4 regions of the Bacillus sp. GW823-FHT06A11 genome follow, and region 2 is predicted to be linked to each of the others. Evidence: riboswitches for the same ligand, from Rfam matches in the RefSeq annotation. Region 2 holds a riboswitch; each other region holds the start of a gene.
The links. Region 2 has a riboswitch for lysine ahead of AC1Q8L_RS07805 (amino acid permease). Riboswitches for the same ligand answer to the same signal wherever they lie in the genome.

Region 1 (7,878 bases), on a different contig from region 2:
TTCCTTTTCGTTATTTCATACATTGCATTAAACGAGATTTTAAAATCGTTAAGCCCATATTTTTCAACGTATTTTGCAACAGGCATGTACATATATCCATTTGTAAATGTGCCTACTTCTGTTGTATTTTCTGGTCCTAATGTTTTCAGTAATATATGTATTGCGGCATTAAAATCTTTTTGTAAAGCATTGTGTAATTCATCTGCAATTACTTCAATACGCTGTTTTAACTCTAAATTTTCAACTTTACAAGCTACAGAATCTACAAAGATGCTTTTAGAGAAACAAGGATCGTGTTTACAAATAGAATCAGCTATTTTTTCTGCTAATTCTTCATTAAATAAAAATTTTAACGGAATATATTTACCCATTTTTTCACCTCGGTGGTCAAATGAAAACAATTTTTATTTTTTAATCGACAATCCATAAACCAAAGTCTCACTCGGAGTCGTAATACTAAAACCTGTCGTCTTATAATCAAGTTTCACCGTATCACCAGTGTAGTCTTTCGTGAATGAATCCATTTGTACGATAAGCTCTGCATCTTCATATACAACATCATCTGCGTTATATGTATCCCAAATTAAATCGACATCAACGAAAATACTACAAGAGTTCGTCATTGTTCCTCTAATGCGAACGATCTTTGTATCTTCAAGTTCTAATCTATGTATAGCTGCTTTCGCTTCATCAGTAATGCGAATGTTCATTGTATCCCAACCTTTATTTATATTTCCTTTATTATTGCAAAAACAGGAGCAATAGGGAAGTAAAGAGGTTTGCAACAAAAAACGAGCAAACAAATTTGTTTGCTCGTTTCACTTTATTTTAGTTCACATTTATCAAGTGGAATCACTTTTGTTTTTTTCGTAAATTTATAACCTAACCATAGTACTAAGAAGAGTGGTAAACCGATGTAAGAAACGAGTACACCGTTCCAATCAATTGCTTCACCCATAAATGCGCCGTAGTTTTGTCCTAAAATTACGATGATACAAAGTGTAAATGCGAAGATTGGACCGAATGGGAACCATTTTGCTCTATATGGTAAGTCATTTAAATCTTTTCCTTGTGCGATATATGCTTTACGGAAACGGTAATGACTAATTGCAATTCCAACCCATGCGATAAAACCAGACATTCCGGATGCGTTTAATAACCAAATGTATACAACACCATCACCGAATAAAGAAGCAATGAAAGCAATACTCCCAACAATTGACGTTACGATTAACGCGTTAACAGGTACACCGCGGCTATCTAATTTACCAAGAAACTTTGGTGCTTTTCCTTGGCGAGCTAAATCCCAAAGCATACGAGTTGATGCATACATACCAGAGTTACCAGCAGATAGTACAGCAGTTAAAATAACAGCGTTCATAACAGAAGCAGCAAAGGCAACGCCCGCTTTTTCAAAAATAAGTGTAAACGGACTTACTGTAACATCACTTGCAGCAAGGCTTTCAGTTGTATAAGGAATTAATAAACCGATAACGAGAATCGCAAGGATATAGAATAAAAGAATACGCCAAAAGATTGAACGAATTGCTTTTGGGATATTACGTTCTGGATCAGACGTTTCACCAGCAGCTACTCCTAATAGTTCAGTTCCTTGGAATGAGAAACCAGCTGCCATAAACACACCGATAATTGCCATGATACCGCCGTTAAATGGTGCATCTGCAACAGTGAAGTTTTTAAATCCAACCGTTTCACCGCCCATAATTCCAAAAATCATCATGAAACCAACAATTAAAAAGATAATAATCGTAACTACTTTAATAAGTGCGAACCAATATTCAGATTCACCAAACCCTTTAACAGATAAGTAGTTTAAAAGGAAAATAATAGCTAAACATAATCCGCTCCAAATAAGAGAAGGGGTATCTGGGAACCAAAATTTCATAATTAATGTTACGGCTGCAAGTTCAGCAGCAATCGTAATTGCCCAGTTATACCAATAGTTCCATCCAAGTGCAAAGCCAAGTGATGGATCAACAAATTTTGTTGCATACGTGCTAAAAGATCCAGTAACAGGCATGTAAGCTGCAAGTTCAGCTAAGCTTGTCATTAAAAAATAAACCATAATTCCAATTGCGGCGTATGCGATTAGTGCACCGCCAGGACCAGCTGAATGGATTACACCACCGCTGGCAAGAAATAGTCCGGTACCGATTGTACCACCGAGAGAAATCATCGTAAGGTGACGCGATTTTAATCCGCGTTTTAATTCACCTTGTCCTTGTGTAGTTTCTGTTTTAGAGGTAGATTGATTTGTTGCGCTATTCATGTTCAACACTCCTTTTCTTGTAGGTTAGGAAGGAGCGGGGGAGAAAAATACAAAAAACCGCCAAAGGAATTTGGCGGAACGTTTCACAAATAACCACCCCATCATACCCTTCCGTTAAGATAGCACCCCACGTTTACACGGTAATTTTGTAAACGTGACAGTTCTGTTCCTTTCGGAGACAGCCCCAGCTCATATTTCCAGAGAAGAAATATAAACTTCGGCAACTTTTCCTTTCAAACGGAGTCAGTGACATTCTCTGTGTCTCGTCCGTTTTACTATTAAAAGTCGCAACCTCTACCTCATCGGATTGATGAGGATTTATATATTGCTAAGATTTTTAATATATGGCAATTGTAATGAGTTTCTGAATATATTGCAAGGAATTTTGTTAGGAAAAGTCAAAAAATATCGGTTATTGTATAGGAAACGCTTGCAAAACTCCACCCGAGCCTACTATTATGTAGCAATAAGCAAAGAAAAAATTGTTATACAAATGTTTCGCAAAAAATATTGAAAAACCCTCTAAATTAAAAGAAAATTCAGAAAAATATAATTCGACATTCATAATAAAGTCATATTATTTGTTATAATTAGAGTAATGTTTAAGTAAAAAGGGGAAATCAAAATGAAATTAGAAACAGAAAGGCTCTATATAGTGCCGTGTACAGAAGAGAGAGTTCAAGTTGCTAACGAGCAAGGATACAATAGCGGTCCGCATATTGTAGGGCATGTAAAGAATGTAAAACAAGATGCAGCTATATTACCATGGGGCGCGTGGTATGTTCTTCGGAAAGAAGATGATAGCGTTATAGGTGATATTGGGTTTAAAGGGAAACCAAACGAGAATCGAACAGTAGAAATTGGCTATGGATTTATTGAGAAATATTGGAATAAGGGCTATGCAACAGAAGCTGTAAGAGAACTAATCGATTGGGCTTTCAAAACAGGAGAGGTAGAAACAATAATTGCAGAGACACTTCTAGATAATTATAGTTCGATTCGCATTTTAGAAAAGTTACATATGAAGAGAGTAAATGCTACAGAAACGATGATTAATTGGAAAATAGAAAAATAAAAAATACCGCTCTAAATTGGGCGGTATTTTTTATAGTTATGGTAGCATTTGCTTCTGATCATTTGGATACTCAGCCGTTGATGCGTTAGGACGATTGGAATGATTTCGAACAGCAATGAAAATAGAAATAATAACGACAAGACCAACTGCAACGTAAGAAAGTGAAATAATAGTTGGATCCACTTTAAATGTAGTAAGCAGTGTACGTATATTCGTAAAGATAATAAGACCGCCAACTAATACCCCAAGTAAATGTGCTGGAACGATACGAACTAACCATGCAGCAATTGGAGCTGCGACAATACCGCCAAGCATTAAGGCAAATACCCAAACCCAGCTTACTTGTTCCCAGCCAAGTGAGATGAAGAAGCCAATTGTTGCAGCGAGTGAAACAGGAAATTCACTCGTATCTACAGATCCAATAACTTTTCTAGCTTCATTTCCTCTTGCTAGAAGAACAGGCGTAGTAATCGGCCCCCAACCACCGCCACCAGTTGAATCAACGAATCCAGCGAATAAACCAAGCGGCACAAGTTGTTTTGCAGACATACGCTTATTTGAAGTGACAATTTGTTTTTGAATGATGAATCGTAATAAAATATAAACCCCTAAAGTAAATAAAAATACGGAAATGTACGGTTTGATTACATCGCCAGGCAAATTACTTAAAAAACATGCACCAACAAATGCGCCGATTGCCCCAGGTAATGTAAGTCTAGAAACGGTATATTTATCAACGTTTCCAAATTTGATATGAGATGCGCCAGAAGCTGCAGTTGTAACCACTTCAGCTAAATGAACGGACGCGGAAGCTACAGCCGGTGCAATACCAAACATTAATAATAGTGAAGTAGACGTTACCCCATACGCCATTCCAAGTGCTCCATCGATCAATTGGGCGAAAAATCCGATAATAGCAAAGACAATTAATTTCTGCATAAATAATCCCCCTGTAATAATAAATGAAAAAGACACTTTTCCCGTATGAGAAAAGTGCCTTTGGTTTTTCCAATCAGCAATAATTAAATTTGTTTCATTATAATACATATTAATCGTATAAATCAACTAGGTTTTAAAGTTTTTGAATTGAATGAAAGAAAAATAAAATATACAATAAAAGGATGAAGAGAAAGGGGAGAAAGACATGTTACGATTTGATCATCTCGTTCATGCAGTTCATGGTACACCGGAGGAAGCGGCAAAACAAATGCAGGAACTTGGATTTCATACTGTATTAGGCGGAGAGCATACGAATTGGGGTACTTGGAATAGTTTAAGTTATTTTGATTTATCATATATAGAATTTTTAGCAGTTCAACATGAAGAAAAAGCGAAAGAAGCAGAAAATCCATTAGTACAAGAAACAGTGATGAAACTACAAAATGGAGAAGGAATGCTACAAATCGCAATCCGAACAGATGCAATTGAGGAGCTAGTAGTTAACTTTAAGAAGCACGGCTTACATACGATAGGGCCATTTGAAGGGAAACGCATGAGAAAAGATGGCCGGCTTTTAGAATGGAAAATGTTATTTGTTAAGCAAGAAGAGAACGGACTGAAATTACCTTTCTTTATACAGTGGAATGAAACGGACGAAGAAAGAAGAAATGATTTACGTAACATTGGAACGATTACGGAACATAAAAACAAAGTACAACAAATTGAAACGATCCATTATGCAGTGAAAAACGTTCGAGAAACGGTGCGGAAATGGAAAGAAGTAATGGGACTATCTACAAGCTCAGTTGTGAAAAATGAAAAATGGAATGCTGAGTGTCAAAGTGTAGTGTTTGGAGATATTCATGTACAGTTTTGTGAACCGATTGAAGAAGGGCTAGTGCTAGAACATTTGAATAAGAATGGCGAAAATCCATTTGCAGTAGAGTTTACAGGTGGAAATAAACGAGAGCATGAAGTGCTAGGTAGTTTGTACATATATTAATAGAGGTGAATGTTGTGGAAGAAATCCTTAGAGAGATAGAGAGAAAACTAGAATGGCCTCGTATTGCAAAGTGTACAGCTATTTCAAAAGGGTTTTCACATGAAGAGAAGTATAAAATTGAATTAAAGAATCAAGAAACTTATTTTGTAAAAATATGTGATGCTGTTCATTTTGAACGTAAACAAGAAGAATATACGTATATGCAACAATTAGAGTCATTACATATTCCAACCCCCAAGTTAATTCATTTCATAATACTTGAGAAATTAAATAAATGTGTTCAAGTATTTGAATGGACCCGAGGTATAAATGGTGAAGAAGGTTTAACGAAGCTAACGGTGGAAGAACAGTATAATGCAGGAAGAAAAGCAGGGGAAGTATTAAAGAGAATTCACTCAATTGAAAGAGAAAGTGCAAGTAATAAATGGGAAACATCTAGATGGAATAAATACGAAAGATACATAGAGGCACTAACAGATTACGAGGTGAATTTTATGGATTTGAAGCCAGTATTAACCTTTGTAGAAAATCATAAAGATTTATTGGGAAATCGTCCAATAAGATTTTTACATGAGGACTTCCATCCAGCAAATAGTATGATTCATAATAAGGAGTTTATCGTTATTGATTTTGGTGGATATGATTTTGGCGATCCAATACACGATTTTTATAACGTAGCGATTTTTACTACAAGAATAAGTAAATCATTTGCGGTTGGACAAGTTCACGGTTATTGCGGAGGCGAACCTAATCTACATTTTTGGAAACTGTACTCATTATATGCAGCAATGATATTCCCGGCTGATATCGTATGGACAAACCGAAGCACACCACATTTAGTAGATGATATGAAGGAAAGGTTAAATAGAATTTTAGAAGATCATAATGATTTTTCATCCTATATTCCAAAATGGTATCAATCAAGTGAATTTAATAAATAAAGGAGTAATTTATATGGATAAAATAGCAGTAATTTCAGATATTCACGGTAATATTCAAGCATTAGAATCCGTGTTGAATGATATTAAATTAAGAGGAATCGAGCGCATTATTTGTCTTGGAGATTTAGTAGGAAAAGGACCTCATTCCAGTGAAGCAATTGAAATCATTCGTAAAGAATGTGAAGTAGTCGTAATGGGAAACTGGGATGATTTTATTACAAAGCCAACTGAATTTGAAGCATTAAAATGGCATCAAAAACAATTATCAGAAGAACAAAACGACTATTTAAGAAGTTTACCATTTTCAATCGAATTTTTTATGAGCGGCAAACTCATTCGTATGTTCCACGCCTCACCGAGAAGTTTATATGAAAGAATTCAACCACACGCTTCAAGAGAAGAACGTATTAGTATGTTCGAAAATAGTGATCTGACGGAAAATATAGAAGGGGAAAGAAAACCAGATGTCGTTTGTTACGGTGATGTTCACCAAGCGTTCGTTCAAAATTTCAGAGGGAAAACGTTATGTAACGCCGGTAGCGTAGGAAACCCACTTGAAATAACACAAGCTTCCTATTTAATATTTGAAGGAACTTACAATGAAAAAGAAGCAGCGAGCTTTTCTATTCAACTTGTACGAGTACCGTATGATATTGAATTAGCTATCAGACTAGCAGAAGAACTCGAAATGCCAGAGATTGCAGAATACAAACAAGAGTTACGGACTGCACTGTATCGAGGATTTAAGGGGAAGTAAGCTAATAATATATCAACGATTTTTCAAATATATCTATCATAACTTAAAATATATCAACGATTTTTTCGATATATCAACGATTCGACAAAGGATATCGATTTACCGACAAATAATGATATGAAATGTTACCTGTAATTATGTTATGTAAACTGATTGTAGGAGGAAATATCATGAACCGAATACAACGCATGAAAGAAATTGTAGATCATATTTTAAAATTAAACTTAACTCATCCAACAAGAGTTGGAGTAAGTGGTATTACAGCATCAGGAAAAACAACATTTACAAACGAACTAGCGGAAGAAATAAAAAAACGAGGGTTACCAGTAACACGCGCTAGCATCGACGATTTTCATAATTCAAGAGTGATTCGCTATGCACAAGGTAAAGAATCTGCAAGAGGGTATTATGAAGATGCACACGATTATACAGCTTTCAAAGAAAGATTATTAATGCCTTTAGGACCTAACGGGAATTTACAGTATGAAACGATTTCTCATAACTTAATAACGGATATGCCTGTACATAATGAGCCGCTATTGGCCACACAAAATATGATATTAATAGTAGATGGAACGTTTCTATTGAAAAAAGACGTTGCACATTTATTTGATTACAAAATCTTTGTAGATACAGATTTTGAGATTGCGAGAAAACGTGGTGCTAAGCGGGAAACTGAAGCTTTTGGAGGTTATGAAGAAGCAGAGAAGATGTTTTTAAACAGATATCATGCGGCCTGTAAGATGTATATAGATGAGCATAATCCGATAGAGTGTGCGGATGTTGTATTTCAGAATAGTGATTTAGAAAATCCAGAAGTTATATTTCATGAAAGAGCGTAATACATAATCAGAAATATATGTATAGCCTTTT
Region 2 (7,878 bases):
GAGTTTGTATAGCACTCTATGCTTAAGAAAAACAGGAGTAACATACCTAAAGTTTTTAATTAAGTATGAACGATAGGTTTAAAATTAAAAAATAAAAAAGCCAAGGAGATAATTTATTTGCTCCTTGGCTTTTAAGATATTTCTTTTCGTTAAAACGAAGAAACGCGTTGCTTTGTTTTTGGTACAATAATAAATTTGATCCAGAGTAACCCGACAATCATAATGATAAGGCTATGTAAAAATTGACCTGTAGCAATGAGTATAACAATTGAAAATACAATGAGTTGAATACTTAGCAATATAAAGATTAAGCGAAGAAATTGCTTCATTCTTTCTTCAGTACCAATCGGATATAATGCTACAATAATATTTCCTGAAAAATATTTCCACAGTGAACGGAGCTGCATAGAAATCATATATAGAACGATGTAAGCGATAGCGCCTTTTACGTATATATTTGGTATGAAATATAAGGCGAAAGCACCGATCAATCCTAAGCGAATATATATGCCGAAATAATCATTTCCACGTAAAAATGCTAGTGTATACAAGTAGAAGAAAGTTTCTCGTTTTTTATGTAATAAAGGTTCAATCCAATTTGTAAGCCATTTTCTTTTATTTACTTGTTTATTCAGTTGCGGAACATCTGTAAAAATGCTAGCAAATTGATAAAAACGAACGTTCATTTTTTCTTCTTGCTCGATTATGTAATCCCAAGGTATTCGTTTTGTAGGCTGTTTTTTCGTATATAGAAGTAGGAAAGCAAGTAGTAAAAGTAGTCCGCCTAATATGAGAACATTTGCGGAATAAAACAGCATGTAAATGATTAAGGCATTACAAGTAATACGGATGATCAGCCATATGTTTTTGTCGTGACTATCACGCCACATCCAATGTATGTACATGTTCCAAGCTTTCGTAATCATTAATACGATAAAGATTGTACACAAAAAAGGTACAGTTAATTGCAATGATTGCATAGCAAGTGGAACGAGAATAAGGAACGTAAATAACAATGGGAAAAGCTGAATGATGTAATTGTATAGAAGAGATTTTTTGAAATAAGATGTTAATTTCTCTTCTAGTGCTAGTAAATAGACAGCATCAGGTTTTTGAATAAATGTACGGATAGGGCATCTCGTTATAATGAATGTAAGTACAATCGTGATGAGTAGTAAAGATATTCCTTTAGAAGGAGATGTTTTTAGAAACTGAGCATAGTAGTATGCGCCAACGCATGAAATAAAGATAAAGCTATATAGTAAACCGTTAATCATACGTGCAAAGTATGTAATGATATTTTGAATATGTTGTTGGAAGCGACTGCTCCATAGCGATTCGATTGACATGTTTTTCACCTCTTTGTTCTATTATATATGTTTTACAAAAGAAAAAACGAGCAAATTGCGTTATGCAACTTGCCCGTTTTTCTTTTCGTTATTTTTTTTCTGATCACGATTCATTAATGGATAGAAAGCAAATCCGATTACGAATAAACCAATTCCGAGAAGGAACGTTTTTATATCGGATGCGCCGGTTTTAATAACCCACAGTGCGTAGCAAAGTGCGATAACTGCGACTATGCCATCTGTAATTCTTGCCCGCATTTCATTTTTATATGTTTCACCAGTTGCGACTAGTTTTAACTGGAAGATTGGTGAAACGAGATATGGAATGAGGTAGGCCAGTGTCGATACGGTAATAACGAATGTATAAGCTTCCGCAATGGTTCCTGATAATGTTGAGAATAGGAATACTTGCGACATAATGTTTGTTAATCGTAATGAGTAAATTGGACTTCCTTTTTTATTTGTTTTCGTGAAGAAGGAAGGGAAGAAACCTTCTTTTGCTGCTTGATAAGGTACTTCTGAGCTTAATAAAATCCAGCCTAAGATAGAACCGAACAGGGAAGTAAGAGCAAGTAATGCCATCAGTTTCCCGCCGCCATGACCCATTGCAGCGTTTAGTGCATCTGCTAATGGACGTTCAGAAGTTTGTAATTTATCAACGTGAAGTACACCCATTGTTAAAATTGTAATTCCTAAGTAAATCGCAACTGTAATAAGTAATCCCGCAACTGTTGCACGTTTTACCGTTTTTGGAGAAACAGCACGGTTTGATAAAAGAACGGCTGATTCAATTCCGATAAACGCCCAAAGCGTTGTAAGAGCAGCTAAATTTACTTGTGAAAGAAGACCATGTGATACACCTGATTTATCAATCATCGGCGTGTACCATTGTCCAAACTTAGAAGCTTCGAATGCAAATAACGTAACGACGATGAATAAAAGGAATCCAGTTACTTTCGTTGTTGTTGCTAAGAAGTTTAGTTTTCCAGCTCCGCTTACACCATTTGTTAATATAATATGAGTTCCCCAAAGTAAGATGGAACAAATCGTAAATGTAATTAGTTTTCCGACTTCTATGTTAAAAGAACCGATTGAAAATAGTAGTCGCGTATCTTTCATAATTGGGAAGAAGAGTGATAAATATCCCGCAAATGATGTAATGATGGCAACGTTACTTGCCCAGTTTGCAACCCAATATCCCCATACCATACTGAATCCAGCCATTTTTTTCTTTTTTGGTGTTGAGAATAAAGCATATGCATGACTTTGTGGTCCTGTCGTTAAATCAGGACGACGAATTGCTAAATTACCGAAAACAAGAGCTAGCATTAAAACACCAAACCCTGTTGTTAACCAAGCTAAAGTGACACCGAGTGGGCTTGCTGTTTGTGCCAACGTACTTGGCACCATGAAAATACCAGCGCCAACCATGTTACCGACAACGAAAGCTGTTAGTACCCAAAAGCCCCATTTTTTTTGTTGCATAGAAAATACCTCCAAAGTTAGTATAACCAAGTCAAGCGAGGAGATATGTATGTCTTCCTGAGTCAGGAAGAGAAGTCCCAAACAAAACAAAAAAAGCACGTAATCTGCCGCTACATGCTTTCTATCTTATAAGAAACCCACGACATACCTCTCGATAGCTCTCCACAAACGAAACGTTTGTGACAGTTCTGCACTTATTAAATGCAGACCCAGCAAGCGTGCATGGTGGACACGACTTACTTCGGCAACCATTCCTTTCTCATTCCTTCATCAATGCCACTACATCTCCTGAAATGATACTCTTAATGATTGCAACCTCTACCTCACCGAGATACGAATGAGGATTTAAATATTAAATTAACGTCTTTAAGAGTAACAAATGTATTTTTATACGTCAATGGATATAGTAATAATCAGATTATAGGGAAGAGTTTGTGATTAAAAAGGGGGTTAGGAGAAGATGTAACGATTATTAGTTCTGCAGAAGAAACAGCGATAGAGTTAAGTACCATTTTACAGCACAAAGGAATTTTGTCTGACAATCTGAATCCGAAGCATCGTTTTTTTACAACGGGATCTGTTTTATCATTTGAACATATTGCTGAGCGATGGCTAGGATATCACATTTCTGTAGAATGTGTGGATTTACCCGTAAAGAATGCTCGTATCTGTAATTAGACTGTATTAAAGTACTTTTTGTTCAATAAATTAGGTTAGTTGCATAAGAAGGAAAAAATGCATTTTTAATTGAAAGGATTAAGGTCATTTCAATTAAAGGGGAGATTGGATTATGGAATTATCAAGATCTCAATTATTTGCTTTAGAGTATATTTCAAAATATGCAGAGAACGAAAAACGTGAGGCTAAAGCAACGATTAATCATATACTTAAAATGTCTAATATTACAGATGAAATATTTGAAGAAGCTGTCGCTAATTTAAAATCTCATGCAAGGATTGCTTTACACTTTCATCCAGACAGACTTGATTCCAGTATAAAAAGTGTTGCTGAAGCACTGTTTGAGCAAGGAGTATATAAAAGTCAATTTGAAACATTACTATCTAATGGAAGTGTATCTGCTTACCCTGGTGGTGAACGTGACCTTTGGGAAAAGAGAATATTTGGAGGGGCATATCAATTAGAAGGCGTAACGAATGAGCAACGGCCAAAATACGGAGCGCTAAATTTAATGTTACATCCAGATGGGCCGGCTCCGCGTTTTGGTTCATGTTATTTTCTTTTATCTCCAAAAGTTTCTTCGCGCTCTACATATACGTATTTAGATTCGCATCAAGATCCGAAAGAAAAGGGGACTTATGAGGAGTTTGATATGATTTTAGCTGCTCTTTTGGAAGAGACATTTGTCAGAGATTTTGCAATTGGTGAAGGAAATTTGACTCCAACAATATTAATTAATCATTTACTGGCTAATCTGAAAAGGCCGTTTATAGATTTAGTAAGCAAAGAGCCAGCCCGTAATCTTAATCATTATATTGAAGCGCAGATTCATGGAGAGATTTCTCTTAAAGAAGACGTGGAGGTACTTGTTGCAGATCCTTCATTTAAGGGTACGGATATAGGAAGAGTTTTAGAAGAAATTTGCCTGAAGTATGCTATTGATTTGTATTGGCACATCGGTTTTGTACTTATGGTAGACGAAGTTCCGATGGATTTTAGAGGTTCAAAAATGCCATCTTTAGCAAGACGCATTGCAAGTAATCATTGTATCGATGCAAATATAATTGGCTCTGCTGTAGTGGATTTGAAACGCAATCCATTATCTTGGAGTGATCGTGGCACTTATGAAGAAGTGCTTCAGGAATTAAAATTATTATGGCATGTTTTAGTTCGATTTGGAAAACCAAATCGGAAGTAGAATGAAATACTCCGTTTTTCGGAAGTATTTATATAGAAAAGAAGCTGATTTAAAAATAAACCAGCTTCTTTTTATAAGATTAAACTAAGTTTAATACAGTTACTTTTTCACGTGTCATAGACTCAAGGCTCTTACGAATACCTTGTGCGCCCATACCTGAACCTTTTACACCGATGAATGGGAAGTGATCAGGGCCGCGCTCTGTACGTCCGTTAATTTGAACAGAACCAGTTTCGATTTTGTTAGCAATTGCAAATGCTTTGTTAATGTCTTTTGTGAAGACACTTGCTTGTAAGCCGAACTCTGATTTGTTAGCAATTTCAATTGCTTGCTCGTCTGAAGAAACACGGATGATTGGAAGGATTGGGCCAAATGGCTCTTCCCAAGCAACTTTCATTTCTTCTGTTACGTGGTCGATTAATGTTGGGTAAATTAAGTTACGCTCACGTTTGTTACCGATAACGATTGTAGCACCTTTTTCAACAGCATCGTCAACTAAGCCTTGAACGAAGTCAGCAGACTTGTCGTCGATTAATGGAACGATTGTGCTGTCTTGTTCTGGAGATCCAACTGATAGTTCAGCTACTTGCGCTTTTAATAAGCTAACAAGCTCGTCCGCTACGTTTTCGTGTACAAGTACACGTTTAATAGCTGTACAACGTTGACCAGAGTAAGAGAATGCACCGCTTACGATATGGTTTGCAGCATCTTGTAAGTCAGCATCTTCACGAACGATACCAGGATCTTTACCACCAAGTTCTAATACAAGTGGAATCATTGAAGCTTTTTTCGCTAAATGTTTACCTGTGTTTGTACCACCTGTGAACGATACCATATTGATACCTTCGTGTTCTACTAAGTAGTCACCAATTACAGAACCGCGTCCTGTAGCTACGTTTACAAGACCTTTTGGAAGGCCAGCTTTGTGAAGTGCTTCAACCATTTTAATACCACTAATTGCACCTTGAGTTGCTGGTTTGAAAATAACAGCGTTACCCATAATTAATGCTGGTGCAAGTTTTGCAGCAGATAAGTTTACTGGGTAGTTAAATGGTGCGATTGCTAATACAACACCAAGTGGTGCGCGTTGGATGATCGCAAGTTTCGATTTCGTTCCGCCAGGGAAGCTATCGCCCATCATGCTTTCTCCGTGCATATGTAAAGCTTCTTCGATCGTGTAACGAATGAAGTCAGCTGTACGAACAACTTCTTTCTTCGCATCTTTATAGCCTTTACCGACTTCTTTCATAATGATATCGGCAATTTCATCCTGCATATTTACGAGCTCATCAGCCCATTTATATAAGTATTTTGCGCGATCTTGTAGGGAAGCTTCAGCCCATGATTTTTGAGCTTCTTTTGCAGATGCAATTGCTTCATCTACTTCTCCGCGAGTAATTGCTTGTACTTGTCCAATTACTTCGTGTAAGTATGGAGATGGAATTTCGATTGTTTCTCCTGAAGAGCTTTCTCTCCATTCTCCGTCTAAATAAAATTTGTACGTATTGCTAGTTGTCATGATTAGTCCTCCTAAAATAGCAACTTGTAAGAGTGAGTATAAGGTGATTGTAGGGGGTTTGATAACATTTTTCAAATGAAATGTTTGTGAAAACGATTTCTTATTCTTTTTTTATTTTGTATGCCCTTTCTTACAGAACATTCTTTTATTTCAAACTGGTTTATTATGTCATGAACCATTTGCATTTTCGTGCATTTTACTTTATGTGTAAAAAAACAATTGACAGAATACTCAATAAAGTTGTAAGATTATAAATGGAAAATAAATGAAGGGGGTGTGCGTAATGATTGTAATCGTAAATGTAATGAGCTTAGCTCTGTTAAATGGCAGAAAACATTTATATCATTACGCAACCCGTGCGGATATATAGGGCATCTTTGTCTTATAAAAAGCGTACGTTGCGTATATCGTAACGTACGCTTTTTATGCATTCCTGTGCATATCGTCAAGCGGCGGTATGCTTTTTTTTGTTTATTTTCCATGTTACTATATAAAATTTTGGAAGGTGGAAAAATGTGATGAGATTGTATGGGTTACGAAATGTAAATGTGATGGGTTTGGATAGCGGATAAAGAAATGAGAGTTAAACGAGAACGAGAAGGGAGAGGTTACATTGTTATCAGTATTACTAAAGTTAAAGTGGTTTTTTAAAGAGCACTGGAAGAGATATAGTATCGCCATTGGAGCTCTTTTAATTGTAAATATAGTTGAAGTTATTCCCCCGAAAGTGTTAGGGGTTACGATAGATAACATAAAAACAGGAACGTTATCGAACGAAGCAATTATGCAATCTATTCTTATTTTAATAGGGGTTACGATTGTTGGATATGGTCTTACTTTCGTTTGGCAACATCAGTTGTTTGGGGGAGCATTCGTACTTGAGAAAACGATGCGGTCTAAATTTATGGGGCATTTACTTAAAATGACACCGACGTTTTATCAAAAAAATCGTACTGGTGATTTAATGGCGAGAGCGACAAATGATTTAAAAGCAATCGCTATGACAGCTGGTTTCGGTATATTAACGCTCGTGGATTCGAGTTTATATATGCTTACGATCGTTTTTATGATGGGATTTACAATTAGTTGGGAGCTTACACTTGCGGCACTTATACCGCTTCCGATTATGGCGTATGCGATGAATATATATGGAAAGAAATTGCATGAAAGATTTACAGTTGCGCAAGATGCATTCGGTGATATGAACGATAAAGTGCTTGAATCAATCGCTGGTGTGCGCGTTATTCGTGCATACGTACAAGAGAATGCAGATCAGGAAAGATTTCATCATTTAGGAGATGGCGTCTACGAAAAAAATATGAAGGTAGCAAGAATTGATGCATTATTCCAACCAACTGTGAAAATGCTTGTCGGTCTTAGTTATTTAATCGGCTTAGTGTACGGTGCATACCTTGTGTTCCAGTCAAAGGTGACGCTTGGTGAACTCGTTTCTTTTAACGTGTATTTAGGGATGATGATTTGGCCGATGTTTGCAATTGGTGAATTAATTAATGTTATGCAAAGAGGAAACGCTTCGCTTGACCGTGTGAATGAAACGTTAGCGTATGAGCCAGATGTAAAGAGTCCAAAACATCCAAAGCTTGTGCAAGAGCCGGATTATATTCAGTTTGATGATGTGTCTTTCTCAT
Region 3 (7,878 bases), 510 kb from region 2:
TTTTACAAAAAAGGAATTGCCCATCCGAACAACTCCTTTTTCTATTTAAACAAGCTCTTTAATACGTATGCGATCGTTCCCAATAATATTTTCATATGTTTCGCGTTCCACAACTACTTGCGATGTTCCGCCTTTTGCAAAGACAACGGCTGGTCTTCGAATCCGATTGTAATTATTCGCCATCGAGTACCCGTAGGCTCCTGTACAGGAAACTGCTAGTAAATCAGCAGAAGCGACTTTCGGTAAATGAATATCCCAAATCAACATATCTCCGCTCTCACAACATTTCCCCGCAATCGAAACGAGTTCTTCATTCTCATCATTCCCTCGATTCGCTAACATTGCTTCATAACGCGCACTATATAAAGCAGGTCTTAAATTATCTGTCATTCCACCATCGACTGATACATATTTCCGAATACCAGGAATATCTTTCACAGACCCAACTGTATAAATTGTTGTCCCAGCATCACCTACAATGCTACGGCCTGGTTCAATCCATATTTCTGGCAATGGATATTCACATACAGTAAATTGTTCTCTCACTGCACTTGTTACAGCTCGCACATATGTCTCAAGAGTTAACGGTGTATCCGACTCTGTGTAGCGTATTCCAAATCCCCCACCTACATTTAACACTTTTACTACATAGTTTGTTTGCTCTCTCACTTCTTCTAAAAATTGGCGAAGAACTTCAATCGCTCGAACAAAGCCAGCTGTTTCAAATATTTGCGATCCGATATGTGAATGAATCCCTAGCACATTATAATTGGATTTTTGTAAAGCAAATCCAATTGCCTGCATCGCTTGACCGTTTGAAACGCCAAATCCAAATTTCGAATCATCTTGGCCTGTTGTAATATATTCATGTGTGTGCGCCTCTACTCCAGGCGTTACACGAATTAATATGTTCACAAACTTTCCATGTTGCATCGCTAAATCGTGTAAAACTTCTAATTCAAAGAAATTATCTACGACAAAACAACCGATATTCGCCTGAAGAGCCATCACTATCTCTTCTTCTGTTTTATTATTTCCATGAAAATGAATACGTGATGCTGGAAATCCTGCTTGGAGCGCAGTATATAATTCTCCTCCAGAAACAACGTCTAATGACATATTCTCTTCACGAGCTACTCGGCACATCTCCATGCACAAGAACGCCTTGCTTGCATATGCTACTTGATAAGAGAAACCACTTTCTTTAAAAGCACGATGAAATGCTCGGCATTTTCCTCGAATAGACTCTTCATCGTATACATAAAGTGGTGTTCCGTATTGCTTTGCTAGCTGCGTCGTATCGCACCCTCCAATTTCTAAGTGTCCTTGCCCATTAATTCGGCTTGTGCCGTGTAAATACATTTAAATTCCTCCCTTATTTCCTCTAAAACTCATAACCCCAATCTTCTATTCATTGCAGCACGCTTTTAGATAGACAAAAAACGCGCGGAACAATGTTCACACGCGTTTCTTATTAGGAAAAATATATATTGAAAAAATAAACGAGTTGTTATCTCCTCAAAATAAGAAACCGCATCAACATCTCCAAATAGCTCTCCATAAAATAAATCTTATGACAGTACTACATTTATTCAATGTAGTCCCAATATATGAATAAGATGGTTATTCTTATATTTCGGCAATAGTCCCTTTCAGCCTATGATCACAGATTCCATGAAATCTCCCATAGCTTACTCTTTCCTATCGCGGCCTCTACCTTTGAGAGTAGATGAGGTAAGTCTATTTAATTTTCAAACATCTAATTGTTGCTATTAACAATACCAAAGGACCATTTTATTTGTCAAACAATTTTTTATATTGTTTTTTTGCAGTTTAATTTTGTATCATTTGGTAAGCGCTTTACTGAAATCTTTGTCACTTCCCATTCGCCTTCTTCGTTATTAAATGTAATCGTTACCTTCTCAAATGGGGGAGCAATTTTCCCAGCAACACGTTCATACTTTGTCACTTCAATACTTGCTTGAAATAAATATGTACCGCTATACACTTTTTTTAAACTAATAATTTTAGGGCATTGATACGGTTTCAAACTTCCATATTGTTTTTCAATTGCTTTATTTATTTTTGGAAATAAAACAGAATAAAGTGCATCTTCCATAAGAGGTGCATCATATTGAGCTATTGACACACTCGGTGAGGTAAAAAGTATAACACTACTGCATGCTATAAAATATAATAATTTTCGCATTATAACCTCCGTATTATCACGCGATTCTTTCTGCGTACGATAATTATCATACATAGAAATTCTGTTTTATTGTCTCCCACCACTCTTTTTCTACTCGATTATTATAAAAAAGCCCACAACTCTCTTTTATTTTCGTATAATGATACTCATAGTATAATAATCATAATAACAAAGGACTGTTCGTATATATAAAATGAGTCGTTAAGCAAACTGACTCACAAGAACTGTCATGCTTTTTAGGAGAGGAGTATATTATGCTACAACATCTGTTTCCAAAACTGCGATTTGCACTCGTTGCAGTCGTTTTACTATGGATTAAAACATATATTGTGTACAAGCTAGCATTTGATATTAAAATTGATAATTTCTTTGAAGAATTCATGCTTTTTATTAATCCACTAGCTGCGTTACTTTTATTTTTCGGCTTAGCTTTACTTGCATCTAAGTACCGAAACCGAATTATAATTGGAATCAGTTTTATACTGTCATTTATTTTATTTGGAAACGCAATGTTTTATGGGTTCTATAACGATTTCGTTACTTTCCCGGTTTTATTCCAAACAAACAATATGGCTGATTTAGGGACAAGTATAAAAGAACTCTTTACGTACAAAACATTACTTTTATTTGCAGATGCAATTATTTTAATGTTTATTTCGCGTAAATTCCCATCATTTGGCGACAAAACACCACTTTCCCGCTCAGAGAAGCGAACTTTCTTTAGCGGTGTAACAGCTTTATTAGCACTACAAATTGTTGTATCAGTTATTTATAAACCACAAATGTTCTCGCGCTCATTTGACCGTCAAACTGTCGTAAAGAATTTAGGTTTATACACATATCATCTATTTGATATTACACTTCAATCCAAGTCTTCAGCTGAGCGTGTATTTGCAAGTGGGGATGGATTTTCTGAAATCAAAAACTATACAGACTCAAAAGACAAACAAGTTGATAAAAACTTATTTGGAGCTGCAAAAGGTAAAAATGTAATTTTAATTTCAATGGAATCTACACAAAGCTTTGTTATTAATAAAAAAATAAATGGAAAAGAAATTACCCCATTTTTAAATGAATTTATTAAGGATAGTTTCTATTTCGATAACTTCTATCATCAAACTGGACAAGGCAAAACTTCTGATGCTGAATTTATCGTTGAAAACTCACTTTATCCGCTAGATCGTGGTTCTGTATTCTTTACTCATGCAACAAACGAATACACAGCGACACCAGAACAATTAAAGAAATACGGATATTCTTCTGCCGTCTTCCATTCAAATGATAAAACGTTTTGGAATCGGGATGTAATGTATCCTGCGCTTGGATATGATCGTTACTTTAATTTAAATGATTACGCAGGAACGGAACAAATGTCTGTCGGTTGGGGATTAAAAGATAAACAGTTCTTTGAACAATCTATTCCAAAGTTAAAATCTTTACCGCAACCGTTCTATACAAAATTTATTACATTAACAAATCATTTTCCGTTTCTTCTAAATCCGGAAGACCAATATGTTGATGAATTCAACTCAGAAAGTGGTGTTGTAAACCGCTACTTCCCAACTGTTCGTTACACAGATGAAGCTCTTAAATTATTTATTAAACAATTAAAAGAAGAAGGACTGTATGATAATTCCGTTATTGTCATTTATGGTGATCATTATGGTATTTCCGAAAACCATAACGCAGCTATGGCACAGTTCCTAGGAAAAGATACTATTACACCATTCGATTCTATGCAATTACAACGAGTTCCTCTTATTATTCATGTGCCTGGTCAAGAAGGAAAAGTTGTTTCTAAAGTATCTGGTCAAATTGATATTAAACCAACGCTCCTTCATTTACTTGGTATTAAAACAAATAAATCCGTTGAATTTGGAACTGACTTATTTATTAAAGAAAAAGACCCGCTTATGGTAATGCGTGATGGTAGCTTTGTTTCTGAAGAGTATGTTTATACAAAAAATATGTGCTACAAAAGAAGTACGGGTGAAGAAGCTGATATGACGCTATGTCAGCCGTATATTGAAAAAGCAAAAACAGAATTAAAACTCTCCGATAAATTAATTTATGGAGATTTATTACGTTTCGATCCTAATAATCAATATAAAACTGGAACGATGACAACAAAATTTGAATAGTAAAGGAAGCAACTTTATACAAGTTGCTTCCTCTTTTTATTTTCACTTAATTTTTAAATCATCCTTCTATGAAATCTTTCACAAATTGGTAATTTCTTTCGTATGAGGAATAAATTTATGTTATGATAAAATAAGTAAACTTTCATACACTAATTAAGAATTTATTACAGAAAGCAAGGGATCAGATTTTGTATAGAGCAGCTATTCCAAACTTATTTACGCTCGGAAATTTATATAGCGGATTTTTATCAATCGGCTATGCATCTTTAGGATATTATAAATCAGCTGCTATTTTAGTACTTATCGGGATGATGTTAGATAGTCTTGATGGTCGTGTTGCTCGTTTATTACGTGTTGATTCACAAATGGGAAAAGAGCTCGACTCGCTTGCAGATGTCGTAACATTTGGTGCAGCACCTGCTGTTTTAATGTATTACACATCTTTCTCAAACTACGGAATCATCGGATTATACATAGCGGGATTATTCCCTCTTTTCGGAGCATATCGTTTAGCACGATTTAATGTAACACCATCTTCTACTTCAATGAAATATTTCACTGGAGTACCGATTACAGCAGCGGGAGGGCTTGTTGCTTTCTTAACATTATTTTCACATACCATTCCAAAAATCGTTCTTATTACCGTATTTGTAACGTTCGCATTTTTAATGGTGAGCCGCATTCGTATCCCAAGTTTAAAAGATGTACCAATTCCACGATATAGCATCATTATTACACTATTTTTAGTTGGAATCATTATTACAATGTATCAAACAGGATTTGGCAATTTTTCTGTTTTCTTATTCATTGCCATTCCACTATATATTTTGTACATGTTATCTCAATTCATTAGACAAAGACCGTCTAAAAAAGCGAATAAAGAAAAATAAGAAAACCTTCCGAGTCCGGAAGGTTTCTTTTTATTTTGTGACTAATACCTTTTGATTTACAGGTGTTACTGGCTCTTCGCCGTTTAATACAGCTAAAATATTTCTGACAGCCATTTCAGCCATCGCATCACGAGTTTCAAACGTTGCATTCCCTACGTGTGGAGCAAGTACTACATTCTTTAACTCTTTTAGCTCTTCTGTAATTTTCGGTTCAAATTCAAACACATCAAGAGCTGCCCCTTCAATTTCATTCGTTTTTAATGCATGAGCAAGTGCTGCTTCATTCATAATTGGTCCACGTGAAGCATTTACAATATACGCTGTTTTCTTCATCATTTTAAACTGCTCTTCATCAATCATATGATGTAATTTCGGATTATAAGCACAGTTAATTGTAATAAAATCTGCTGTTTGTAATAATTTTTCCAACGTCACATACGTTGCTCCCAGTTCACTTTCAGCTTCAAACTTACGATTTGGCCCTGTATATAAAACATCCATTCCAAATGCTTTCGCACGTTTTGCAACAGCCTTCCCGATTTCTCCAAGACCAATAATTCCGATTGTCTTACCGTGGACTTCTCGTCCTAAGAAAAATAACGGTGCCCATCCGTTAAATCCAGTCGTACGACATAACGTATCCCCTTCAGGAATTCTACGCGCCGCTGCTAAAAGAAGTGCAAATGTTAATTCTGCAGTCGCTTCCGTTGATACTTTCGGTGTATTCGTTACTGCAATTCCTTTTTCACCCGCATACGTGTAATCAATATTGTCGTAACCAGCACCATAGTTTGCAACAATCTTTAAATGAGGCGCTGCATCAATAACTTCTTTTGGCACCTTTGTCGAAAGTAAACTTAACAATGCATCTTTATCTTTTACAAGCTCTGTTAATTCATCTATAGAAATTAACTCCTCTTTATCGTACATTTCTACATCATGATCTTTTAATAGTTCTAATCCAATTTCCGGAATTTTTCCCGCTACTAATATTTTTGCCACTACTAACACCTCTTCTATAGAAAATAAGATATCTCTTATATTTCATTGTAAGAAATCCACATATAAAAACCAAGGAATTTGATTATAGTTTTGAAAACCGACACTTTTCCATGAAAAAAGAGGAGATGCAACTCTCCCCTCTTCTTACGCTTTTTCCTGCGATTCTTTTCCGAGCTTCACATCAATAGTTCCTTCTGCAACCGTATCGCTAATTTGCTCCTCAATAACCGATTGAGATGCAGCATTCGTTTCAGAAGTATAAGCTTGTTGCTGTGCAACTTGTACATTTTGTTTATTTTGTTGTTTCGCCATTTCTTACCCTCCTTTTCATTCTTTCTTATTTTGAACAAAAAGGGTGGTTTTCATCAAAAAATTGCGTTTCATTTTGAATTTGTTACTTCTTCTTCAAGCAACCTCATTACTCTTGCTCGCTTCGTAAATGTTGCAATCTGAGTAACACCGTGTGCTCGTAATGTTTGTACATTCTCTTGTACATAGTTCCCTAAATCATTTGGGTAATGGGCATCCGAAGAAATCGTAATTGCAACACCATACTTAGCTAATACTTGTAAATATAGTGGACTTGGGCACATTTCACGAACAGGATAACGATAGTACAATCCTGCATTTATTTCTGTTGCCGTATTCGTTTCTACTAACGCACAGGCAATTTCCTCATAATAAGAAAGCTGTTCATTCTCATCCAATCGATAATTAAATACCTTTATATTATCTAGATGAGCGATAATATCAAATAACTCGGTACGAATCGCACTCTTAACTGTTTTAAAAAACGTATCGTATAATGCGCGTAGGTCATGCACCTCAAAATATTCTTTCGTATCTGGATTATCAAATCCCCAGCCATTTAGAAAATGAACGGAACCAATTACATAATCAAAGTCTCCTAGCGCTAATAATTCTTTTAACTCTCCTTCACAACCAATAAAATAATCCGCTTCAATTCCAAGTTTAAGTGTGACACCTCTTTTACTCCATCGTTCTTTCGCCTCTTCAATTGCCTTTGTAAAATCATACAGTGAAACTACCCTTACTTGATCTAACCATTCTTTTTGTATACGACCGAGCTTAGAATTACTAATATCTACATATTTTTCATAATATCCTTTCGCTTCATGAAAACGATATAGATGATCAACAATTCCCACTTCTTTTATTCCTTTTCGCACAGCTTCTTCTAAATATAGATCTATCCATTCTGTTGTAAATGGCCCTTCCTTCACACGCTTTTGCAAACGCTCTTGTGTTTTCATAAGCCAATCAATAGAATGCCTTTCTTGAAGCGGTTCATAACATTCCAACGCTTCATTTATTTTAGCAAGCCACCCTATTGAATACGGTCCTTCTTCTAAGTGAAGATGATAATCTACTCTCATATACATTCCCCCTTATAATGTATCTATTTCCCTTCTATCCCCAATTCTCGAAAGCTTTCCATTTCGTTCTTTCACCTCTCGCATGACATCTTCCAATGCGATATTTTTTTCAGCTAATAAAACGAAACAGTGATAAAATACATCAACCATTTCTTTCACTACTTCTTCTTTATCATTGTTTTTACATGCGATAATTACTTCAGCACACTCTTCACCAATTTTCTTTAAAATTTTATCTT
Region 4 (7,878 bases), 830 kb from region 2:
AATGGCATAGCTGATACACCAATTACCATACTTGTTGGAAATAAAATCGCTGCCCCAATACTTTGTATAAAACGAGAAAAAATAAGAAAATCACCTGTATTAGCAAAAGCGCAAAGTACCGATCCACCACCAAAAATCACCAGACCAAGAATATACATCTTTGCTTTTCCAAAGATATCAGCTATCCGCCCTAACGGAATGGCAAGTACTGCAATCGTCATTGTATAAACATTTAATACCCAAGACATCTTTTCTAACGAAGTATTTACACTCGATTGTATTGCCGGTAAAGCTATATTCATAATTGTCGTATCAATCATACAAAGAAAGATACCTAGACACATTAAAAAGACAATCTTAATACCCTTTGATTGCTCCATCTTTATATACCCCTTTATTTATTGTGAACGCGTTTTTCATTCTTCTGTTTTATTGTTTTCTTTCGCCTCTAACTCTTCTAATTTTTTCTTCAAAGTCTCCACTTGTGCACTATACGATGCAATACCTACATCTAGTGAAATTTCTTCGACGAAAGTAATACCTACTCTCCACTTTTCATATTTCAATCGAAGATCTGCAATGTACGCTTCTTTTCTTTCAATTTCATCTTTAATCCATTTTTTTATTGTTACATCATCACTATAGTTACCAAAATACATTCTCATTAAAAAATCCGAACGTAAAACATCCTTCTCTACAGGTGTCTGCATGTATTGATAAAATTCTTCACGCCCCTCATCTGTAATAAAGTACATTTTCTTATTCGGTTTTCCCTCTTGCATGACAACCTCTTTTTTTATTTTCCCTTCATTCTCCAATTGTCGTAACGTTGGATAAATCATTCCAAAACTTCCATCAAAAAAATGAGTAAATACGTCTTCAAACACAATTTTAATATCGTAACCAGACAATTCCTTTTCCATTAATAAACCTAAAACAACATCTCTTCCCTTCAAAGTAAAACCCCCACATAGTATATAATCAATAATCATATTAACAATGTTAATATGATTATTGATTATATACCTTATTCTGTTAATTGTAAAATGTTTCTAAATAAAAAAGCCCCATAATTTGGTTTCACCAATTCACAGGACCATTTTCTTTTTTACTCTTTAACACCTACATCTTGCAAAACTTCAATATCCTCTTTCATTTCATAATAATAAGAAGGCAATTCTATACCATGTTCTAAGAAATAATCCTCAATGAATGAAATAATGATTTTTAACGTTTTCACACGGGCATACAATTTATCGTTACTTTCAATAATATGCCACTTCGCATTTGGCTTACTTGTTTTTTCAAACATGTCTTCCATTGCTTCAACATATTCATCCCATTTTTCACGATTACGCCAATCTTCGTCTGTAATTTTCCATCTTTTCAAAGGATTTTTCTCTCTATCTTTAAATCTCTTTAACTGTTCCTCTTTACTTATATGATAGAAGAACTTCCCTATTATGTAATGGTCATCTGTTAGTCGTTTTTCAAAATCATTAATCTCATCATATGCTCTCATCCACTCTTCCTTTGTAGCAAAACCTTCAACACGCTCAACTAACACACGACCGTACCATGAGCGATCAAAAATAGTAATTTGCCCGTACTGTGGAATTTTACGCCAGAAACGTTGCAAATAATGGTAACGTTTTTCATGAGGTGCAGGCGCTCCAATTGGATCTACTTGGAACCCACGTGGGTCAAGATGTTCCGTCACCCGCTTAATTGCCCCACCTTTACCAGCCGCATCCCATCCTTCCATAACAAGCATAACCGCGATTTTTTCTTCTTTCAAAATTTGTTTTAATGCTAATAAGCGCCTTTGATATTTTTCTAATTTCTTATTGTACTGAGATTTTGATTCAATTTTTTTCGTTAAGTCTACTTTAGCAAGATGTCCATTTTCCATAAAACAAATCCCCCTTGTTGTATGACAATGTTATTTTAACATATTTTTGGTAATTTTTTCATATCCTAAATAGCTGTGTAGAAACATCTCTACACAGCTTCCCTCTCTAATTTCACATATACAAGCACATTTAACTACATTAAAATAAATAATTTATACTGAATTCTTAGTATATTCTTTTTGTTAAAACGTAAAAATAGCCCTTTTAAAAAGGGCAGTAATCTAAGTATAGAAAAAACAAATTTATTCTTTCTTACTTCATACGTAATTATGCTAGCTATAAGAGTAGTGAATAAGATTTTGATTCACTACTCACAACAACCACTTTACATTATATGGTATATTAACTCGTAAAAAGAAGATAATAACAAGTAAATCCATTAAAGAATGGGAGCTCTAAAAAAAATGAAACGAAAAATATTAACTCTCTTTACGCTTATATGTTTAGCACTACCAATGCAAGCTAGTGCTTACACATTTCAGTCACTGCCGATTGCGTCAAAGTCTAAACAATGGTATGTCGAAATTGATAAATCCCATAATCCAAACAAGCAAGCAATCCAGCCAAAACAAGGTGTATTTGATACGTATAGTTTACTCGTAAAAAACATCGGTCATGATGTATCAAATGTATCTGTGGAAATACTTGATAACAATCCTACCTCTAAAGCTACCTTTAAACCTACTACACCTAATGAAAATATTTCTAAAAGTCATACAAGCTTTGACTACATGGTATTCCCATTAGACTTTAATAGTCATAATTTTAAGGTTGTGATCACTTGGGAAGAAAAGAATTTCTCTTATAACGGCCATCCGGTAAATGAAGGTAAAAAAATGAAACAAACATTTGTATTTAATGAAGAATAAGTCCTAATTTCTTTAGGGCTTATTCTTTCTTATGGATACCAATCGATACAGCACTAAAGCTACCTATGCAAACTTGGTTTAAAGAAAGATTCCCATTATTTTTTGAAACAGGCACTTTTGAAATTCAACGTGTTTGGGATAATGAGCTAAATAAACAAATTTCTATGACAATTACCCATACATAAAAAAGCTTGGAAACCCATCCAAGCCTTTCTTACTTCTGTGCAATTTTTTCAATCTTATAATGAATATGTAAAAATTCAAGTCCAAATAGCCACATGCTATGATGAGCTGTTAACATTTTATCCTTACCCTCTGTAATGATGAAAGTCTCTGCTAACGGTAAACGGATTGTTAAGAACCGAGTATGTAAATAAATCCCCTCATCTCCCTGGCCATTTTCTCTTAACTTACTAGTAATGATTAAATCATGATTATCATTACATAGCCTCAAAATACCAGTCATATTCGAATAAGGTAAAGGCAAGGCGATATTCATATATGTCTCATCCTTATCTGTATGCTTTGAATAAAGAGCTACAAAAATAGATTCACCTGCTTCATTTTTCCTTAGCCAAGCCCTTACATTCTCTCTTCCATCTTCCTCATCCATTACACCAATGATAGAGCCATGCATCGTTTCCCACTTGTCGCCCATTCCTAAATGTATTTGTCCTACATGCTTGCTCATTTTCTCATAACAAAATGCAAATAGGCGGAACCAACGAGCCCATTTAATATTTGATTGCAACTCATACTCTGTTGTATTTTCATAAAAACGAATAATACTTAAAGGTACCTTCGTCACGTCAAATGACTCACTATGAAAATCAGTTATTTGATCAACTAAACCGTTGTATTCCTTACTGCCTACTAAATTGCCGCTATATAAAAAAGCCTCACCAATTGCCACACTTCCTCTTAATTTACTCATTGGTTTCCCATAGTATTTATAATTCGGAACACTCTTTTCGATCATCCAGCCGACAAATGCCGGTAACGCTACTCCAATTCCGTTGACAACACCGTGAATCCAAACCATTTGAGCAATTGTAATCGTCATTACATGCTTCAAATTCCCGTATGAGTATATAAGTGAGAACATAATTGTAACCATGAGTGTACTAGACGAAACGATTAAAAGAATCTTTGCACTGATAGCATTAAATTTTGCTCTCCAAACGTAAAATCCATATCCATAAATCGCACATAAATATAGGAGCACTGCAAAAAATTCAAATATTCTCGAGTATGTAATTCCTATTGCAACTGTCATTGGTGAAATCATGATGATAAACATAATAGCATCATATACTTTACTTCTCTTTTCTCTTTTTCTCCCTGTTAAACCAGCTGATAATGGCAATAGAAACGCCGAATAATGAAAATGCGCTGCTGTGAGTAAAACAATGTCAGAGCTAAAATGCATAATTGAAAGTTTTGCTACTGAAGCAAAAAACCAAAAACCACCTAAAAACAAATAAATAAACGCACTATCTATGGCGATCTCTTCTAACGGCTTCCATCCTCTTTCTAGCAATCTACTTACACCAAATAACGCAACAATTCCTGTATATACAAACCAAACTAGCGCAAATACATTGTAATTTGTGACGAAAGCTAGCATTGCACAAATTGCTGCGATTGGATATAAAAACGATACGAATTTATAAAATAATAAATACGATCCATCTCTTTTTCTTTTATCACTAATACAAAGTGACATTGGTATAAATAATAAAACAGATAATAATATAATTGCTTCAACAGGATTTATATTCGACCACTCATATATTAGAAAAACAACATAACAAGCAAGCCCAAATATTATATTTTTCATATCGTTTATTTCCTTTCCACAAATGTTCCCTTATATGAAAAAAGCGAGCCAATTAACGGGTTTCGTACTTGTACATGAATTCGAAAACACTGTAGTGTTGCATCATAACTTTCAACAATTTTTGCTTCACCATACAAAAATTTTGGTAACGGCATTTTTCTTCCAAACATATAAAACCATTGTTTCTTTGAAGAAATATGCATTGCCCCTAACTCATCGATATGAAAATGCAGTGTAGAAACGAGTAAATGTGGTTCGCCAAAATAATCTACAATTTCATTTTCGTTTCCATCCAATTGCATAACTGCATTAAAATATCTTTTCTTATTTCACCTATTGATTCCCCTTCTCCAGCTATTTCAAACCCAAATCCAATCTTTGTTTTATACAAAAACTTCTGTGGTTCTCCTTCTTTTTTCTCTAAATACGAAATTTCAGTAAAGCGAGCATCCCACTCTGTATGTATATCTGGTTCTTGCATATATTCCCATAATTTCCCCATCGTCGTGTTCATTTTTGTCGCAACATAAATAGGCTGTTTCCTTTTCATTCTCCCCACCTCCTATGCACTATAAGTTTAATGTACATGCAATGAATTTATTTTGCTACATTTTTCACAAACTTCCTCAGAAAAAAGAAAGAATTTTTAAAATATATATAAAACACTTGATTCCCCGAAAAATTTAAATTATTATAAAACAAATGTTACCAACAACTTCATAAATCAAACACTCTCGCCTAAAACGTGAGATAGAGGTTGCAATACTTATGAGTATTCTAATGGAGACACAGAGATGTCTATGAACTTAGATGAAAGGAAGTATTGCCGAAATTGATAAATTTCTCTGCATTTATCAATTGGGGCTGTTTTCGAATAGAAACAGAACTGTCATATGTACAGACGTGTATGTATGAAGAGCTATCTACAAAAAAGAGATATCATTTTTTATGATATTCCTTTTTTGGCGGTTTTTTTATTAGCTCCGTTTTCTGTTTCCCTTTTCCTGTAACAGCACCATCCTCACTTATTTGAGATGGTGTTTTTTGTTTGTCTTTCTGGTAACTACAGGAGTATTGGGATCTATATATTTCCTAATCTATTCTTAAAAATAGACGAAAGAAGGAATTTGCAATGGAAACAATTGTTCAAAAATTTGGTGGCACTTCTGTCGGGAGCGTCGAGCGCATTCAACATGTAGCAAATTTAATTATTGAAGAATATGAACGAGGTCATAGCGTTGTCTCTGTCGTTTCAGCAATGGGAAAAAGCACGGATGAACTTGTCGCACTTGCTAACGCAATTACAGAAAATCCAAGTAAACGCGAAATGGATATACTTCTATCGACAGGAGAGCAAGTAACTATTTCATTATTAACGATGGCACTACAAGCAAAAGGGTATAACGCGATTTCATTAACAGGATGGCAAGCTGGTATTACGACAGAATCTGTACATAGTAGTGCACGGATTACTGAAATTAATACAGATCGAATTCAGTCTTATCTTACTAAAGGCACGATTGTTATTGTAGCTGGTTTCCAAGGAGTCAGTGAAGATTTTGAAATTACAACGCTTGGACGAGGCGGTTCTGATACAACTGCTGTCGCATTAGCTGCTGCACTAAACGCAAAAAAATGTGATATTTACACAGATGTGACCGGCGTATATACGACGGATCCACGAGTTGTAAAAGATGCTTATAAATTAGATGAAATTTCTTATGACGAAATGTTAGAACTTGCAAACCTCGGTGCTGGTGTATTACACCCGCGTGCTGTTGAGTTTGCTAAAAATCATAATGTCATTTTAGAAGTTCGCTCAAGTATGGAACAAGAAAACGGAACAATTGTAAAAGGAGAATGTAACATGGAACAACAATCAATCGTTAAAGGTATTGCATTTGAAGATAATATTACACGCATCACAGTGAAAGGATTAGAACAAGGTTCACTTTCAACTGTTTTCTCTACATTAGCAGCGGCACATATTAATGTAGATATCATCATTCAAAGTATTACAAATGAAGGAACTGTTCATCTCTCCTTCTCCATCCATTCTAATGATTTAAGAGAAACATTAGAAGTATTGGAACAAAATCAAGAGGCACTTCACTATGAAGCAGTAGAATATGAAAATCATTTAGCAAAAGTATCAATCGTAGGATCTGGCATGGTATCTAACCCTGGTGTCGCTGCAAATATGTTTACTACTTTAAAAGAAGAAGATATTCATATTAAAATGGTAAGTACATCAGAAATTAAAGTGTCTGTCGTTATTGACCGCCTTCATTTAGTAACAGGTGTTGAGGCACTGCATCAATCATTTATGGCGAAAATTGAGCCTTTAGTGCAAATGAGCTAATTTGATATGCTCAGTAACACTTATAAAAAAATCATATTAATCTACTTCCTTCCTATTAAATAAAAGCTGTTCGTTAACAAGATGCTATATGACATATAAAAAAACACCTTGTCAATTTTTCCTATACTGTGACAAGGTGTTTTTGACTGAAAGGAATTTGTAACTACTTAGTAGTATAATTATGAGGATGATTAAATAATGAACTTTTATACATAAGGAGATAAGACTATGGCAAAAAACAAATTACTACGAATGGACAATGTCAGCATCGTTGTAGAATCCCTTGATGACGCAATCTCTTTCTTTGGGGAGATTGGCTTGAATCTCGAAGGTCGAGCCAATGTCGAAGGTGAATGGGCTGGTCGCGTAACTGGACTCGGTTCTCAGTGCGTAGAGATTGCTATGATGGTCACTCCAGATGGCCACAGCCGAATTGAACTTTCGCGATTTCTCACCCCTCCTACTATAGCAGATCACCGAAAAGCTCCTGTAAACGCCCTCGGTTATCTACGCGTCATGTTCACCGTTCAAGATATTGACGAAATGGTATCCAGACTCACTAAGCATGGTGCAGAGCTCGTTGGCGAAGTAGTTCAGTACGAGAACTCGTATCGTCTCTGCTACATTCGTGGAGTCGAAGGGATTTTAATCGGTTTAGCGGAAGAACTCGGTAATAAATAAGCAAGTGACGTTTTATAAAAAGGCACTATCATTGAATAAAACGTAGACTCTTAAGCGATTTTATTATTATATTTTGAACCCCGTCCTAGCTTTAGAACGGGGTTATGCTTGTTTGAGCTTTTAAAATTAAATAACTTTATTATCATTTTACATATAGATTTCAAGGATCTACCCAAATAGCTTTCATATTACCGATATCCCAAAATCATTATA

Region 1: it holds a riboswitch for lysine, as region 2 does, so the genes downstream of both, AC1Q8L_RS17270 (amino acid permease) here and AC1Q8L_RS07805 (amino acid permease) in region 2, are expected to answer to the same signal.
Region 3: it holds a riboswitch for lysine, as region 2 does, so the genes downstream of both, lysA (diaminopimelate decarboxylase) here and AC1Q8L_RS07805 (amino acid permease) in region 2, are expected to answer to the same signal.
Region 4: it holds a riboswitch for lysine, as region 2 does, so the genes downstream of both, AC1Q8L_RS03440 (aspartate kinase) here and AC1Q8L_RS07805 (amino acid permease) in region 2, are expected to answer to the same signal.

The regions. Positions count from the first base shown of each region.
Region 1 covers NZ_JBXAHS010000003.1:591,515-599,392, reverse strand. The annotation lists partial or broken gene AC1Q8L_RS17280 (DNA alkylation repair protein) at 1-371, opposite strand, end outside; gene AC1Q8L_RS17275 (iron-sulfur cluster biosynthesis family protein) at 405-710, opposite strand; gene AC1Q8L_RS17270 (amino acid permease) at 824-2,290, opposite strand; lysine riboswitch at 2,403-2,595, opposite strand; gene AC1Q8L_RS17265 (GNAT family N-acetyltransferase) at 2,916-3,365, shown strand; gene AC1Q8L_RS17260 (sulfite exporter TauE/SafE family protein) at 3,402-4,304, opposite strand; gene AC1Q8L_RS17255 (VOC family protein) at 4,510-5,307, shown strand; gene AC1Q8L_RS17250 (aminoglycoside phosphotransferase family protein) at 5,322-6,248, shown strand; gene AC1Q8L_RS17245 (metallophosphoesterase family protein) at 6,262-7,005, shown strand; gene AC1Q8L_RS17240 (nucleoside/nucleotide kinase family protein) at 7,176-7,847, shown strand.
Region 2 covers NZ_JBXAHS010000001.1:1,546,645-1,554,522, reverse strand. The annotation lists gene AC1Q8L_RS07810 (ABC transporter permease) at 150-1,349, opposite strand; gene AC1Q8L_RS07805 (amino acid permease) at 1,410-2,834, opposite strand; lysine riboswitch at 2,982-3,163, opposite strand; partial or broken gene AC1Q8L_RS07800 (glutamate racemase) at 3,273-3,512, shown strand; gene AC1Q8L_RS07795 (DUF3626 domain-containing protein) at 3,625-4,710, shown strand; gene gapN (NADP-dependent glyceraldehyde-3-phosphate dehydrogenase) at 4,790-6,229, opposite strand; gene AC1Q8L_RS07785 (ABC transporter ATP-binding protein) at 6,843-7,878, shown strand, end outside.
Region 3 covers NZ_JBXAHS010000001.1:1,039,924-1,047,801, forward strand. The annotation lists gene lysA (diaminopimelate decarboxylase) at 46-1,362, opposite strand; lysine riboswitch at 1,543-1,724, opposite strand; gene AC1Q8L_RS05140 (DUF3888 domain-containing protein) at 1,814-2,209, opposite strand; gene AC1Q8L_RS05145 (LTA synthase family protein) at 2,464-4,350, shown strand; gene pssA (CDP-diacylglycerol--serine O-phosphatidyltransferase) at 4,539-5,240, shown strand; gene AC1Q8L_RS05155 (NAD(P)-dependent oxidoreductase) at 5,271-6,242, opposite strand; gene AC1Q8L_RS05160 (DUF4025 domain-containing protein) at 6,387-6,554, opposite strand; gene AC1Q8L_RS05165 (histidinol phosphate phosphatase domain-containing protein) at 6,623-7,639, opposite strand; gene hisE (phosphoribosyl-ATP diphosphatase) at 7,652-7,878, opposite strand, start outside.
Region 4 covers NZ_JBXAHS010000001.1:715,522-723,399, forward strand. The annotation lists gene AC1Q8L_RS03400 (MDR family MFS transporter) at 1-380, opposite strand, end outside; gene AC1Q8L_RS03405 (PadR family transcriptional regulator) at 417-956, opposite strand; gene AC1Q8L_RS03410 (polyphosphate kinase 2 family protein) at 1,109-1,912, opposite strand; gene AC1Q8L_RS03415 (YozF family protein) at 2,318-2,782, shown strand; partial or broken gene AC1Q8L_RS03420 (DNA mismatch repair protein MutT) at 2,812-2,967, shown strand; gene AC1Q8L_RS03425 (YndJ family protein) at 2,997-4,622, opposite strand; partial or broken gene AC1Q8L_RS03430 (DUF4166 domain-containing protein) at 4,628-4,951, opposite strand; partial or broken gene AC1Q8L_RS03435 (hypothetical protein) at 4,894-5,172, opposite strand; lysine riboswitch at 5,366-5,552, shown strand; gene AC1Q8L_RS03440 (aspartate kinase) at 5,755-6,984, shown strand; gene AC1Q8L_RS03445 (VOC family protein) at 7,213-7,665, shown strand.